DNA from 2 places in the Streptomyces endophyticus genome. Region 1 is predicted to be linked to the other one. Evidence: riboswitches for the same ligand, from Rfam matches in the RefSeq annotation. Region 1 holds a riboswitch; the other holds the start of a gene.
What was found. Region 1 has a riboswitch for thiamine pyrophosphate ahead of thiO (glycine oxidase ThiO). Riboswitches for the same ligand answer to the same signal wherever they lie in the genome.

Region 1 (7,320 bases):
AAGCTCCTTGAGGCGCGCGACGTCGGCCGCGTGCCCCTCCTTGCCGCCGGGCGTCTCGATGACCAGGGGAACGTTCTCGGTCGCGGGGTGGGCAAGCAGTTCGCGGAACGGGTCCTCGCCGATGTGACCGGATCCGATGTTCTCGTGCCGGTCCTTGTGGGCGCCCACGACGTCCTTGGAGTCGTTGGCGTGGATCAGCTTGAGCCGGCCCTCGCCGACCGTGTCCACGAGCAGGTCGAGGGTCTGCTTCATGCCGGCCGGGCCCGTGAGGTCGTGGCCCGCCGCGAAGATGTGGCAGGTGTCGAGGCAGACGCCCAGCTTGGGGTGGCGGTCGAGGGCGTCGAAGTACGGGCCGAAGTCCCAGGTGCGCGAGCAGAGCGAGGAGCCCTGGCCCGCGGTCGACTCCAGGAGCAGGAACGGATCGTCGTCGTGGGTCAGCTCGTCGAGCAGCGGCAGCATGCGCTCGCGGACCTGCGCGAGGGCGACGTCGCGGTCCCGGCCGCCGGTCGCGGAGCCGGTGTGCACGACGACGCCGAGGGCGCCGATCGCGCGGGCCCGGCGCAGCGAGTGGCGCAGGGAGTCCACGGACCTGTCGACGGTCGCCTCGGTGTGCGAACCGAAGTTGATCAGGTACGGGGCGTGGACGTACGCCGGGATGTTCTCCGCGGCGCACCGGTCGCGGAAGTCCTCGTCCTGCTTGGGGTTTCCGGGCGGGGTGGCCCAGCCGCGGGGGTTGGCCACGAAGACCTGGACGGTTTCGGCCTTGAGGTCGCGGGCGTAGGAGAGCCCTACGGTCGCGAGGCCGCCGGCCACGGGGACATGGCCGCCGATCGGATTGCGGATGCTGCTGTTCACCCGGCCCAGGGTGTCATGGGCCGCCGAACGCCAGGGGCCGGGCTGCCGCTACCGGATGGTGATCGTGACCGTGGAGCCCTTCGGGGCCTCGTCGCCGCCCTCCACCGACTGGCTCTTGACCGTGTCGCCGAACAGGCCGAGCAGGCCGCGGTTCTCCTCCACCTCGAAGCCCGCCGCGCTGAGCTGCGACTTCGCCTCGTCGACCTTGAGGTCCGTGACGTCGGGGACCTCGACCATGACGGGGCCCTTGGAGATCGTGAGGGTCACCGTGTCGCCCTCGGCGAGCTGCTTGCCCTCGGCGGGGGACTGCTGGGCGATGCTGCCCTTGTCCTCTTCGGAGTTGACCCGCTTCGTGGAGATCTCGGCCTTCAGACCCGCGTCCTCCAGGTCGGCGATGGCGTCCTGCTCGGACTCGCCCGTGACGTCGGGGACGTCGATCGGGGAGCCCTTGGAGACGACCAGGGCGACGGCGGAACCGGCCTTGCGGGTCTTGCCCGCGTCGGGATCCGTGCGGATCACCGAGCCCTTGGCGATCTCGTCGCTGAACTCCTTGGTGGTCATGCCGGGTTCGAGGTCCCGCTTCCTGAGGTCGCTCTTCGCCGTGCCCAGCGGGGTGCTGCTGAGGTCGGGGACCTTCACGGTCTTCGAGCCCCTGGACACCGTCAGGTCCACCGAGCCGCCGCTGCGGATGCGGTCGCCGGATCCCGGGTCGCTGTCCATCACGGTGCCGCGCTTGTACGTGTCGCTGTACTCGCGGGCGACCGTGCCCCTCTCCAGGCCCGCGCCGGCAAGCCGCTTCTCGGCCTGCGTCTGCGTCTGGTTGAGGACGGACGGGACCTTCGTGAACTGGCCCGAGTTGATGTACCAGACGCCCGTGCCGACACCGAGGACCAGCAGGACGGCCGCGAGGATCGCGAGGGTGCGGCGCTGCGGGCCGCGGCCGCGAGCGCTGCCGCGCGCCGGTCCGGGGGCCGCGGGCGGCGGGGACGGCGGCATCTCCAGGCGGCTCGTCCGGTTGAGCCGTGCCTGGCCCGCGGAGTCCGTGGGCAGCGGCAGCTGTACGGGCGTGCCCACCGCGCGCGGGATCACACTCGTACGGTCGTCGGCCCCCACGTACGCCGTATCGCGGGCCTGCGGCGGCACCGCGTCCAGCTGGGCATCGGTGAGCGTCGACCGGGCGTACCTGGCCTGCGCGAGCAGCGCCACGGCGTCGTGCGGGCGCACCTCGGGGGTGCGCGCGGTCGCCGACGCGACCAGTTCGTCGAGCTCGAAGGGGAGGCCGGGGACCGCGGCCGAGGGCGGGGGCACGTCCTCGTGAAGGTGCTTGTAGAGGATCTGGGCGGGGGACTCGCCCGCGTGCGGCTTGCCTCCCGTGAGCATTTCGTAGAACACGACACCGCACGCGTAGACGTCGACGCTCGCTGTCGCCGTGCCGTTCTCGATCTGCTCGGGCGCCAGGTACGAGACCGTGCCGAGGACCGCCCCCGTCGTGTTCGTGACCGTGTCCACCGCGCGGACCAGGCCGAAGTCCGCCACCTTGACCCGGCCGTCGTCCCCTATCAGGACGTTCTCCGGCTTCATGTCGCGGTGCACGAAGCCCGCGCGGTGGGCCGCGCCCAGTGCGGCGAGGACCGGCTCCAGGATGTCGAGGGCGGCGCGGGGCCGCAGCGCTCCCCGGTCGCGCAGTACGTCACGCAGGGTGCAGCCGGCCACGTACTCCATCGCCAGATACACGTACGCGCCGTCGGTGCCCTGGTCGTACACCCCCACGACGTTGGGGTGCGAGAGGCGGGCCACCGACTTGGCCTCGCGGATGAAACGGTCCACGAACGAGGCGTCGGCGGCCAGCGAGGGGTGCATCACCTTGAGCGCGAGCACGCGGTCGAGGCGGGTGTCCACGGCCCGGTAGACCGTGGCCATCCCGCCGACCGCGATGCGTGCGTCGACGCGGTACCGGCCGTCGAGCACGTGCCCGAGCAACGGGTCCTGAAGGGTCGTGTCCACGCAGGCGAGTGTACGAGGAGTCACCGACACGCAGCTTCCGTGCCGCAGGACTGGGCCCGTCCTGCAGCACAGCTGTGACCACTCTCAAGCCCCGCCGGCGGTTGAGGCGCGGGTCCGGGGCAGAGCCCCGTGTCCGTCACACGGTGCGGGCCGCCGAGAACGCCGGGCGCTCCGGATCAAGCACCGCCCGCCCCTCCGCAGGAGACGACGCCTCCGCAAAGTGCCGCTTCGGGATGCGCCCGGCCCGGTACGCGAAGCGGCCCGCCTCCACCGCGTGCCGCATGCCCTCGGCCATCAGGACGGGCTCCTGCGCGCGGGTCACCGCCGAGGCGAGCATCACACCCGCGCAGCCGAGTTCCATGGCGAGTGCCACATCGGATGCCGTGCCGGCGCCCGCGTCCAGGATCACCGGTACGCGCGCGTGCTCGGTGATCAGCTGGAAGTTGTGCGGGTTGCGGATGCCGAGCCCGGAGCCGATGGGGGAGCCGAGCGGCATGATCGCCGCACAGCCGACGTCCTCCAGCTTGCGGGCCAGAACCGGGTCGTCGTTCGTGTAGGGCAGGACCGTGAAGCCGTCGTCCACCAGCGTCTCCGCGGCGTCGAGCAGCTCGATCGGATCGGGCAGCAGGGTGCGCTCGTCGGCGATGACCTCCAGCTTCACCAGGCCCGTGCCGAGTGCCTCGCGCGCGAGGCGGGCCGTCAGTACGGCCTCTCCCGCGGTGAAGCAGCCGGCCGTGTTGGGCAGCACCCGTATGTTGAGTTTTTCCAGGACGGAGAGCACCGAGCCGTGCACGCTCGCGTCCACGCGGCGCATCGCCACGGTGGTGAGTTCGGTTCCGGAGGCCACCAGGGAGCGCTCCAGGACGTCGAGGCTGGGTGCTCCGCCCGTGCCCATGATCAGGCGCGAGGAGTACGGGTCGCCCCCGAGGACGAAAGTGTCGTCGGCCATGGACGGTTCAGCCTCCTTGTACGGCCGTGAGGACCTCGACGCGGTCTCCTTCGGAGAGCGCCGTGGCGGGCCATTGGGTGCGGGGGACGACGGTTTCGTTGAGGGCGGCGGCGACGCCCCCGGGCGCGGTGGTGAGCGTGGTGACCAGGAGGTCGAGCGTGATGCCCGCGGTCACCGTGCGCGGCTCGCCATTGACGTGGACGTTCATACGGGCTGCTCCACGAGGGCGGTGCCGAAGCGTTTCGGCGTGAACGGGCGGGCCTCTTCAGGGAGTTCACCGGTGGTCAGGACGTGCGCCATGGTGTCGCCGGTGATCGGCGTCAGGAGCACGCCGTTGCGGTAGTGGCCGGTCGCCAGGAGGAGGCCGGGCAGGGCGGTCGGTCCCAGGAGCGGGGCGTTGTCGGGGGAGCCGGGGCGCAGGCCCGCGCGGGTCTCGGTGAGCGGGAGTTCGGTGATGCCGGGGACGAGTTCGTGGGCGTCCCGCAGGAGTTCGTAGACGCCTCCCGCGGTGACCGTGGTGTCCCAGCCGAGTTCCTCGCTGGTCGCGCCCACCACGAGTTCGCCGTTGACGCGCGGCACCAGGTAGAGGTTGCCGCCGCGCACGACCGCCCGGACCGTGCGGCTGAGGAAGGGCGCGTACCGCTTCGGCACCGTCAGGCGCAGCACCTGGCCCTTGACGGGGCGCACCGGCGGCAGCACCGCGTCGGGCACGCCCGCGAGCTGTCCGCCGCGGCTGCCCGCGGCCAGCACCACCTGTTCCGCGGCGAGTTCGGTGCCGTCGGCGAGGACCGCGCCGCGCGCCCGGTCGCGGACGACACAGAGCCTCTCGGCCCACGACCGGTGGAAGGTCACGCCGGAGCGCTCACAGGCCGTCACGAGGGCGCTCGCGAGCCTTCTCGGGTCGATCTGGTGGTCCCCGTCGACGCGCAGTCCGCCGCGCACGCCCGGGGCGAGCATCGGCTCCAGGCGGCGGCAGTCGCGGCCCGAGAGCCACTCGGACTCGAGCCCCGACTTCGTTTGCAGCGCGTGCAGTTCGCGCAGGTGGGCGCGGTCGTCGGCGTCGAGCGCGACCGCGAGCGTGCCGCACGCGCGGTAGCCGAGGTCCTGCCCGGTGGCCTCCGACAACTCGGCCGCGAAGTCCGGGTAGCGGCGTGCGGAGGCGAGGTTCAGGCCGAGCAACGTCTGCTCGCCGTGGTGGAGTTCGGTGACGGCGGCCAGCATTCCGGCCGCCACCTGGGCGGCCCCGCCGCCGGGTTCGGGGTCCGCGACCGCGACGGACAGGCCGCGCTGCGCGGCCCGCCAGGCGGTGACCAGACCGATGATGCCGCCACCGACGACAAGGACGTCGCAGGTGTGCGGGTGGACGGGGTGCGTTGAAGGCATGGACGACATGGGCGTCAAGCCCCTCCCTTCGCCGGTATGACCCGGATCAGGTTCGTACGGTCGAAGGCCGCTCCAGCCTCCCTCTCAGCCCGCTGCGTACGGGCTCCCGCGAGTGCTCTACGTTGGCCACCCTAGCCGTTCACCATGGCCTCCAGTAAGGGAGTCTCAGCCCGTGGCCCGTTCTCTCGACGGTCTTGTTCTGTCCCCTGTCGCCGACCAGGCCCCGGGGCAGGTGGGCACGCGGACCCGCTTCACGTACCGGGAGCGGGACGGCCGTATTTCCGCCGCCTACGTAGGCGGCGATGTCGTGGAGGGGCACCTCGTGGGCACGCGCGCCGGGGACCGGATCGACTTCCGCTACGTCCAGCTGAAGACCGACGGAACCACCTCCTCCGGGCACTGCGTCTCGACCGTGTCCGAGCTCCCCGACGGCCGGGTGCGCCTCGACGAGACCTGGGAGTGGGAGTCGCAGCAGGGCAGCGGCACCAGCGTGGTCGAGGAGCTCGCCGGACCGGCATGAACGCCGGAGCGGCGCCCTTTTCCTTGATCGATAAACCGCTGGCACATGTGCAGGACGTCACGGCGCGGGAGTGGCCCAGGCCGCTGACTGACGCAAGATCAGGTGCCTAAAGTGATCCCGTGAGTGAGCAGCGGAGCGGGAGCGGAGCGCCTTCGGGGCAGCGGAACGTCGTCATCGTGGGCGCGGGCATGGCCGGTGTGCAGACCGCCGTCGCGCTGCGCGAACAGGGCTTCACCGGCGCTGTCACGCTGCTCGGCGCCGAACCCCACCAGCCGTACGACCGGCCTCCGCTGTCCAAGGCGGTGCTGCTCGGCAAGGCCGAGGGCTCGGCCTTCGACGTGGACTTCGAGGCGCTCGGCGTCTCCCTGGAGCTGGGCCGCGAGGTGACGGGGCTGCGGCCCGGTGACCACGAGCTGGACACGGCCGAAGGGCCGGTCCCGTACGACGTGCTGGTCGTCGCGACCGGCGCCGAACCCGTCCAGCTGCCGGGCGCGCGATCCGCCCCCGGAGTGCACCTGCTGCGCACGCTCGACGACGCCGAGCGGCTGCGGCCCGTCCTCGCCGGGCAGCAGGACGTGGTGGTCGTGGGCGCCGGCTGGATCGGCGCCGAGTTCGCCACCGCGGCCCGTGAGGCCGGCTGCCGGGTCACGGTGGTGGAGGCCGCCGAGCGGCCGCTGGCCGGGGCGCTGCCCGCCGAGATCGCCGCCCCCATGGCTACCTGGTACGCCGACGCCGGAGCCCGGCTGCGCACCAGCGCGCGCGTGGAGCGCGTCGAGCCCGGCGTCGTGGTCCTCGACGACGGCACGCGGCTGCCCGCGGGAGCCGTCGTCGTCGGCATCGGAGCCCGCCCCGCCACCCGCTGGCTGGCCGGCTCCGGCATCGAGCTGGGCGCCCACCGCGAGGTCCTCGCGGACGACGGGCTGCGCACCTCCGTGCCCGACGTGTACGCGGTGGGGGACTGCTCCTCGTTCCCCTCGGCGCGCTACGGAGAGCGCCTCATGGTCCACCACTGGGACAACGCGCTGCAGGGGCCGCGCACGGTGGCGGCGAACATCGTCGGCGAGACCCCGGCGGTGTACGACCCGGTGCCCTATTTCTGGTCCGAGCAGTTCGGCCGGTTCGTGCAGTACGCCGGGCACCACGCGGGCGCCGACGCGACGGTGTGGCGCGGCGACCCCGCCGGTGCCGCCTGGTCGGTGTGCTGGCTGCGGGACGGTGCCCTGGTGGCGGTCCTCGCCGTCGGGAAGCCGCGTGACCTGGCCCAGGGGCGCAAGCTCATCCAGGCGGGGACCGTGCTCGACCCGGAGCTCCTCGCGGATCCGGCCCGCCCGCTGAAGTCCGCGGTGGCACCCAAGGCGTGACAGACGGGGGCAAACGGGAGGAGTCGTGGCCCATCCGCACCGGCCCGGCTTCCGAGTGTCAGTCCGGGATGGCACGCTTGTCCTGTGACCGAGATTGACGCAAAGATCGATGCTCTCGTCCCTGCCTGGCTCAACCTCCCCGACATCGCGGAACACCTCGATGTCGAGGTGACGCGCGTGCGGCAGCTGGTCAAGGAAGGCCAGCTGATCGCCGTGCGCCGCGGTGAGAACAGGGCATTGCACGTGCC
Region 2 (7,320 bases), on a different contig from region 1:
GGGCATGGCGGCGCGCTGTTCGGCGCGCGGGGTGCCCAGGTTGACCAGCACGCCGGAGGCGACGCGGGCGAAGGGCCCCGCCTCGTCCGGGATGTCGACCATGGCGGGCGCGGCGCCCACCGCGAGCAGGACGTTGGCGGTGAACCCGGTCACCACCGCGTTGGTCAGGCACTGCACCAGCGGTGCTTCGCTCTGTACGCGCCCGAGCGCCCGCGCCGCGAAGGCGACGAGGTCGTCGGGGCATCCGGGGGACGTCTGAGGCATGGGGTGACTCCAAGTACAGGAGGTGCGAGGTGCGAGGGCTCGTACGGCAGGTCAGGCGCGTATCCGCAGCCGCAGCGGCGCGTACACGGCGGCGGCCACGAGGAACGCCACGTAGTACGAGACGTCCGCGCCGTGCAGGGCTTCCGCCACCGGCCCCACGTACAGGCTGGTGTCCATGAACGGGACCGCCGCGGCGAAGGCCGCCGCGAAGGCCAGCAGGGCGGGCCAGGCGGGCTGACGTCGCTCCCGCTCGGCGGCGAGATCGATCGGTGCGCCGGCCCGCGCCCTGGCCCGCGCGCGCCAGTCGACGAGGACGATCGCCACGAAGCCAGGGATCCAGTACCCGACGAACAGCAGCACATTCTGGAACCGCGCGGTGGTGTCGGCGGCGTGCATCCACAGGACGAGCGGGAAGCCGAGCGCGGCGGCGAGGGCGGCGGCCAGCGGGCGCGGTATGCGCACGCCGATGGTCTGCAGGGCGAGCGAGCCGCTGTAGTCGTTCATGGCGTTGCTGCACAGTGCGGCCAGTGCCACCGCGAGCAGCCCGAATCCGCCGACCGCTCCCCCTCCGAGGATCTTGTAGACCCCGGCCGCCGTCTGGTCGGTGAGCACGGAGGCGCCCCACAGCCCGAGCGCCTGGACGGCCACGAACGACACCAGCAGGCCGAGCAGCGTGTACCAGAACATGCGGGTACGGGAGGTGGTGGCGGGCAGGTAGCGGCTGAAGTCGCTGGCGTACGGCGCCCAGGACAGGCTGAGGCTGAGTGCGATGGTGCTGGTCAGGACGAACGCGCCGAGGCGGTCGGCGCCGTGCACGGAGCCGTGGGCGGCGGGGTGCACACCGTCGAGCAGCCGCCAGGCGATCAGCGCGAACGCGGCGCCGAGCACGAAGGTCATGACGATCTGCAACCGGTGGATGGCCTCGTAGCCGAAGACACCGAGCAGCCCCTGGGCGAGCAGCATGACGAGGACGCCGACCCAGAACGGCCAGCCGAACAGCCGGGCCAGCGCGTCACCGCCGAACAGGCCGATCAGCGCGTCCCAGGCGATGGACGACAGCCACTGCAACACGCCAGGCAGCACGACTCCGCGCCCGAACGCGAGCCCGGCCAGCGGCAGTTGCCCCGCCCCGGTCCTGCTCCCCCACGTCCCCAGGTAGGCGGTCGGCACAGCGCCGACGAGGGTGCCGAGGACGACGGCGGCGAGCGCGGTGGTGAAGTCGAGTCCGAGCGCGATGCCGACGGTGCCGGTGAAGACACCGGTCATCGTCAGGTTCGGGGCGAACCACACGGTGAACAGGCGCCCGGCCCCGCCGTAGCGGTTGCCCTCGGGGACCGGCTCGATGCCGTGCCCCTCGATGCCGAGGTCGCCGGGTGCCGCGGGCATCCGCCCGTCGAAGGCGCCGCCCTCGCGGTCGGCAGGCAGGTCACTGGAAACATGCGCCACAGGCATGAGACATCCCTCCGCCAGTACGAACTGGTTCAGGTTCGACGGGTGTGTTCTCAGCCCTTGGGTGGGGCACCCCGTGTCCGGTTACGGCGGCAAGGGTAACGCGGCGGCCTTGGGTGGCGCGCGGGTGGGTTCCGGTTCCGCCGCACCGCCCTCTACCTTGCCGGGCACCAGGTCCGCAATGCGGACCCGAGGTCGCAGGTGGCCGACTTCCGTCGGGTTTACGGCGCCGCGACGCCCGCTGCCCGCACGGGCCAGGGCCGACGTCCGCTCGGACGCCTCGTGAAATCCGGCCGAGTTCCGTCGATCCCCCGCAAACACCGCGCGGACTTGATCATCGCATCGAGCGAATGTCGCCGACTTCCCTGGGTCCGGCGGGCGATGCGGACCTTACGGTGATGCTGGATCTGGACGCATTACCTCCGAATTGTTCACCTTTCCTTCTTCTGTCCCGTCGCAACGGGCATGCGCGCTTTCGCCCGACCAAGGAGAGCTCACCCGATGACAGTCGACTCGACCACCCCGGACACCGCGACGGCCCTGCTCAAGCAGACCAGTCTCGGCACGGCGGCCGCCCGCAATCTCGCCACCACCACCAAGTCCGCCCCGCAGATGCAGGAGATCACCTCGCGGTGGCTGCTGCGCATGCTGCCCTGGGTGGAGACCAAGGGCGGCGTCTACCGGGTGAACCGCCGCCTGACCTACACCGTCGGCGACGGGACCATCGAGTTCATCCAGGACGGCTCCGACGTCCGGGTGATCCCCCGCGAACTCGGGGAACTGGCGCTGCTGCGCGGCTTCGACGACGTCGACGTGCTGACCGCCATCGCCGACCGGTGCGAGCAGCGCGACTTCCGGGCCGGCGAGACGCTGGTCGAGCGCGGGGCGCCCGCGGACCGGCTGCACTTGATCGCCCATGGCCGTGTCAGCCAGTTCTCCGAGGGCGGCTACGGCGACGAGGTGGCACTCGACGTGCTCGCCGACGGCGACCGCTTCGGGGACCACGCACTCCTTGACGATGACGCCCGCTGGGAGCAGACCGCGGTCGCCGAGACGGCGGGCACCCTGCTCACCCTCTCGCGCTCCGACTTCGCGGCCGTACTGTCCGCCGCGCCGCCCCTCCAGGCGCACATCGAAGAGTTCAAGTCGCTCGCGGGCCGGGGCCAGAACCACCGCGGCGAGGCGGAGATCCCGATGTCGGCGGGGCACGTGGGCGAGCACGAGCTGCCCGGCGCGTTCGTCGACTACGAGGCGAGGCCGCGGGAGTACGAGCTCTCGGCCGCGCAGACGATCCTGCGGGTCCACACCAGGGTCGCCGACCTCTACAACGAGCCGATGAACCAGACCAAGGAGCAACTGAGGCTCACCGTCGAGGCGTTGCGCGAGCGCCAGGAGCACGAGCTGGTCAACAACCGGGAGTTCGGCCTGCTCCACAACGCCGACTTCAAGCAGCGCCTCCAGCCGCACTCGGGACCGCCCACGCCGGACGACCTGGACGAGCTGCTCTGTCGCCGCCGCGGCTCGAAGTTCTTCCTGGCCCACCCCCGCACCATCGCGGCGATGGGACGCGAGTTCAACGCGCGCGGGCTGTATCCGGACCACGTCGACCTCGGCGGCCAGCAGGTCCCGGCCTGGCGCGGGGTGCCGATCCTGCCCTGCAACAAGATCCCGGTCACCAAGGAACGCACCAGCTCGATCCTCTGCATGCGTACCGGCGAGGACAACCAGGGTGTCATCGGCCTGCACCAGACCGGGCTGCCGGACGAGTACGAGCCGGGGCTCTCGGTCCGGTTCATGGGCGTCGACGAGCAGGCCATCACCAAGTACCTCGTCAGCACCTACTACTCCGCCGCGATCCTCGTGCCGGACGCGGTCGGTGTGCTGGAGAACGTGCAGATCGGCCGCTGGCCCAGCAGGTAGCGGGTCAGGACCGCCGCCGCCCACCCCACCAAGGAGCCCTCAAGGAGACATGGATGCCCCCGCCTGAGCCGACACCTCCGCAGTCGAGCCTGCCGGAAGCGGCCTCCCGCTTCGGGGCGCAGGTCCTGGCCGACGCCGCGGCCCGCGCCCGTGACATCGGCGCCGTCACGGGCGGCCCGCCGCGTGTGCCATCGCCGGCGGTCGAAGTCCCCTCCACGAGCGCCGACTTGGGGCGGTTGCTGCGCGGGCCCAGCGGCCTCGGCACGGCGGGCCTGCGGCTGACTCCGCGGGAGGAGCCGGCGACAGGTGCCACCGAGAAGGGCCGACCCGTTCCCGGCCTGTACCACCACCCGGCGCCCGACCCCGATCCCGTACGGGTCGCGGAGGTCAGCCGCCGGATCAAGTCCTGGGCGATGGACGAGGTCGACCTGTATCCGGACGACTGGGAGGAGCAGTTCGACGGATTCTCCGTGGGCAGCTACATGGTCGGCTGCCACCCCGACGCACCCACCGTCGACCACGTCATGATCGCCACCCGGCTGATGATGGCGGAGAACGCGCTGGACGACTGCTACTGCGAGGACCACGGGGGCTCGCCCGTCGGCCTCGGCTCACGACTCCTGCTCGCACACACCACCCTCGACCCGCTGTACACGACGCGGGAGTACCAGCCGCAGTGGGCCGAGTCGCTGTACGCGGACGCGCCCCGGCGCGCGTACCGCTCCGCCATGGAGTACTTCGTCCAGGCGAGCAGCGCCTCCCAGGCCGACCGCTACCGGCACGACATGGCCCGCCTGCACATGGGCTACCTCGCCGAGGCGGCCTGGTCCGAGCACGACCACGTACCGGAGGTGTGGGAGTACCTGGCGATGCGCCAGTTCAACAACTTCCGCCCCTGCCCGACCATCACCGACACCGTCGGCGGCTACGAACTGCCGGCGGACCTGCACGCCCTGCCGGACATGCAGAAGGTCATCGCGCTCGCGGGGAACGCGACGACCATCGTCAACGACCTGTACTCGTACACGAAGGAACTCGACGCTCCCGGGCGGCACTTGAACCTGCCGGTCGTGATCGCGGAACGCGAGGACCTGTCCGACAAGGAGGCCTACCTCAAGTCGGTCGAGGTCCACAACGAACTCATGCACGCCTTCGAGACAGAGGCCGCGGCCCTGGCCGCCGCCTGCCCGCTCCCGAACGTCCAGCGCTTCCTGCGGGGCGTCGCGGCGTGGGTCGACGGCAACCACCAGTGGCACCAGAACAACACCTACCGCTACAGCCTGCCCGACTTCTGGTAAGAGATAGGACTCATCAGTGACCAGCACCGAACTCACCGCCACGGCCCCCAGCACCTCCCCGTACATCCCCGAGCCGGCGACCCCCTACCAGGAGGACATCGCCCGCTACTGGGACGGCGAGGCCCGGCCGGTCAATCTGCGGCTCGGCGATGTCGACGGTCTGTACCACCACCACTACGGCATCGGCGCGGTCGACCACTCCGCGCTCGGTGACGGAGCGGGTGAAGCGAGCGAGCAGAAGCTGATCGCCGAGCTGCACCGCCTTGAGTCGGCGCAGGCCTCGTACCTGCTCGGGAACCTCGGCGACATCGGACGCGACGACACCCTGGTGGACGCCGGCTGCGGCCGCGGCGGCTCGATGGTGATGGCGCACCGGCGCTTCGGGAGCAGGGTCGAGGGGGTCACACTCTCGGCAAAGCAGGCCGACTTCGCCAACGGGCGGGCCGCGGAACTCGGCATCCAGGACCACGTCAGGGCACGTGTCTGCAACATGCTGGACACCCCGTTCGAGACCGGGCAGATCTCGGCGTCGTGGAACAACGAGTCGACCATGTACGTCGACCTGCACGACCTGTTCGCCGAGCACTCCCGCATCCTGGAGGTCGGTGGCCGCTATGTCACCATCACCGGCTGCTGGAACCCGCGGTACGGCCAGCCCTCGAAGTGGGTGTCTCAGATCAACGCACACTTCGAGTGCAACATCCACTCGCGCCGGGAGTACCTGCGCGCGATGGCCGACAACCGCCTCGTGCCGCAGACCGTCATCGACCTCACGCCCGACACCCTCCCGTACTGGGAGCTGCGGGCCACGTCGTCGCTGGTCACGGGCATCGAGGACGCGTTCATCAACTCGTACAGGGACGGCTCGTTCCAGTACCTGCTGATCGCGGCGGACCGCGTCTGACCGTCCGCTGAACGTCTGTTGACCACCGGGGAGGGGCCGTTCCTGAACGGCCCCTCCCCCTTCGGTGTCGCCCGGCGTTCGTGCCTGTGCCATCATCCGTCGACGGCGGCCTGCCCTGGGGAGGGACCGGCCGCCACGGCAAACCGCACGGCACAAGGGGAGTTCACGGGTGAATTCGGGTGGGGATCACGGCAGTTCGTCGCTGTCGGACGAGGATTGGGAGCGCTTCCTCCAGGAGTCCGAGGACGGTGTGCGGGACGCGCCGAAGGAGCCGTCCGCGCGCGCCCGCATGGTGACGCGCCGCTTGCGGGAGGAGGACGCACGGCCCGAGCCATGGCGTTCGCACCAGCCGCCCCGGCCGCGCCGCCGCACGGGCTGGTACGCGCTCGGTCTGGTGGCGGCACTGGCCGTGGTGGTCGTGGCACTCGCCCCGGGGCGGGTGCCGGACTGGTTCACAGGCGACTCCGGCGCGGCGACACCACTCGCCGCGGAGACCGCCCGCCCCACGGCGCCGCCGCCGGGTGAGGCGGCCGCGCGCCCCACGCTGGACGAGCCGTTCAGAGGCTCCCCCGCAGCGCGCTGGGCCTCCGGGACGGCCGGGATCACGCTGCCCGCGGCCCGGGCCACCGGCTGGATGAGCAGGACACAGGTCGCTCGGGCCCTCGAACGGTCCCGGGACTTCCTCGCCGCGTCCAGCCTGGACCCCGGAGTGCTGCGCGGCGAACACCCCTCCGAGGCCATCGCCCTCATCAACCCCCACCAGCCGAAGGAACGCTCCTTCCTGGACCGGTCCCTGAGCAGGCCGAGCGAGAAGTACAACCCGCTCGTGCTGTTCAGCCGCTTCGACACATTGAAGGCGGAGCTGGTCGGCGACGTGGTCAAGACCCGCGGCCGGGTCACGTACGGCGAGGGCGACAAGGGCGCGCTGAGAGTCACCACCGACGTCACGTACGTGTACCCGGTCATGAGCCCGGAGGCGGGCGACGACCGTGTCACGCGCGTCATCGTCCGCCGCGAAGTGGTGATGAACTGGCCCGACCCGGCACGGGTGATCACCGAGCCGGGCACCTTCTCGGTCGTCTCGAACCGCGTGGACACCACCAACGCCGGCTGCGACACCTACACCGGCTACCTCACCCCGTCCTTCGCCGCCGACCTCGGCTCCGGCGACGGCGCCGTGGTCGATCCGTACGACCGGAGCACCGCGATGGACGAGCGGGCGGAAGCCGCCGGGGACGAGAGGTGCGGGACCGCTACGCGGTCGTGAACCGGGGCACGCGACACCGGCGACGCCGGGCCCGATTTCCCGAAGGGGACCGTACAAGAGGGCACTTGGGCAGGGAAAACGCAACGTCGACATCGCTCGCCCGGGCAGCTACCTTCATCCAGTCCTCGGTGGTCGGTCACGCCCCACGAACGGGAGAGACGCATGCCCCAGCTTGCTCTGTACACATTTGGCGTCCTGAAGTCACCCCTCGCCGACCC

Region 2: another riboswitch for thiamine pyrophosphate. It lies ahead of OKJ99_RS08655 (purine-cytosine permease family protein); the one in region 1 lies ahead of thiO (glycine oxidase ThiO).

Annotation. Positions count from the first base shown of each region.
Region 1 is NZ_JAOZYC010000132.1:74,491-81,810, reverse strand. Features, by position in the region: gene OKJ99_RS23245 (deoxyribonuclease IV) at 1-855, opposite strand, end outside; gene pknB (Stk1 family PASTA domain-containing Ser/Thr kinase) at 904-2,859, opposite strand; gene OKJ99_RS23235 (thiazole synthase) at 2,996-3,808, opposite strand; gene thiS (sulfur carrier protein ThiS) at 3,816-4,016, opposite strand; gene thiO (glycine oxidase ThiO) at 4,013-5,191, opposite strand; TPP riboswitch at 5,198-5,311, opposite strand; gene OKJ99_RS23220 (hypothetical protein) at 5,364-5,711, shown strand; gene OKJ99_RS23215 (NAD(P)/FAD-dependent oxidoreductase) at 5,831-7,072, shown strand; gene OKJ99_RS23210 (Rv2175c family DNA-binding protein) at 7,157-7,320, shown strand, end outside.
Region 2 is NZ_JAOZYC010000057.1:141,756-149,075, reverse strand. Features, by position in the region: partial or broken gene OKJ99_RS08660 (hydroxyethylthiazole kinase) at 1-264, opposite strand, end outside; gene OKJ99_RS08655 (purine-cytosine permease family protein) at 316-1,716, opposite strand; TPP riboswitch at 1,706-1,800, opposite strand; gene OKJ99_RS08650 (family 2B encapsulin nanocompartment shell protein) at 2,215-3,633, shown strand; gene OKJ99_RS08645 (family 2 encapsulin nanocompartment cargo protein terpene cyclase) at 3,687-4,931, shown strand; gene OKJ99_RS08640 (geranyl diphosphate 2-C-methyltransferase) at 4,948-5,835, shown strand; gene OKJ99_RS08635 (hypothetical protein) at 6,005-7,102, shown strand; gene OKJ99_RS08630 (DUF3291 domain-containing protein) at 7,265-7,320, shown strand, end outside.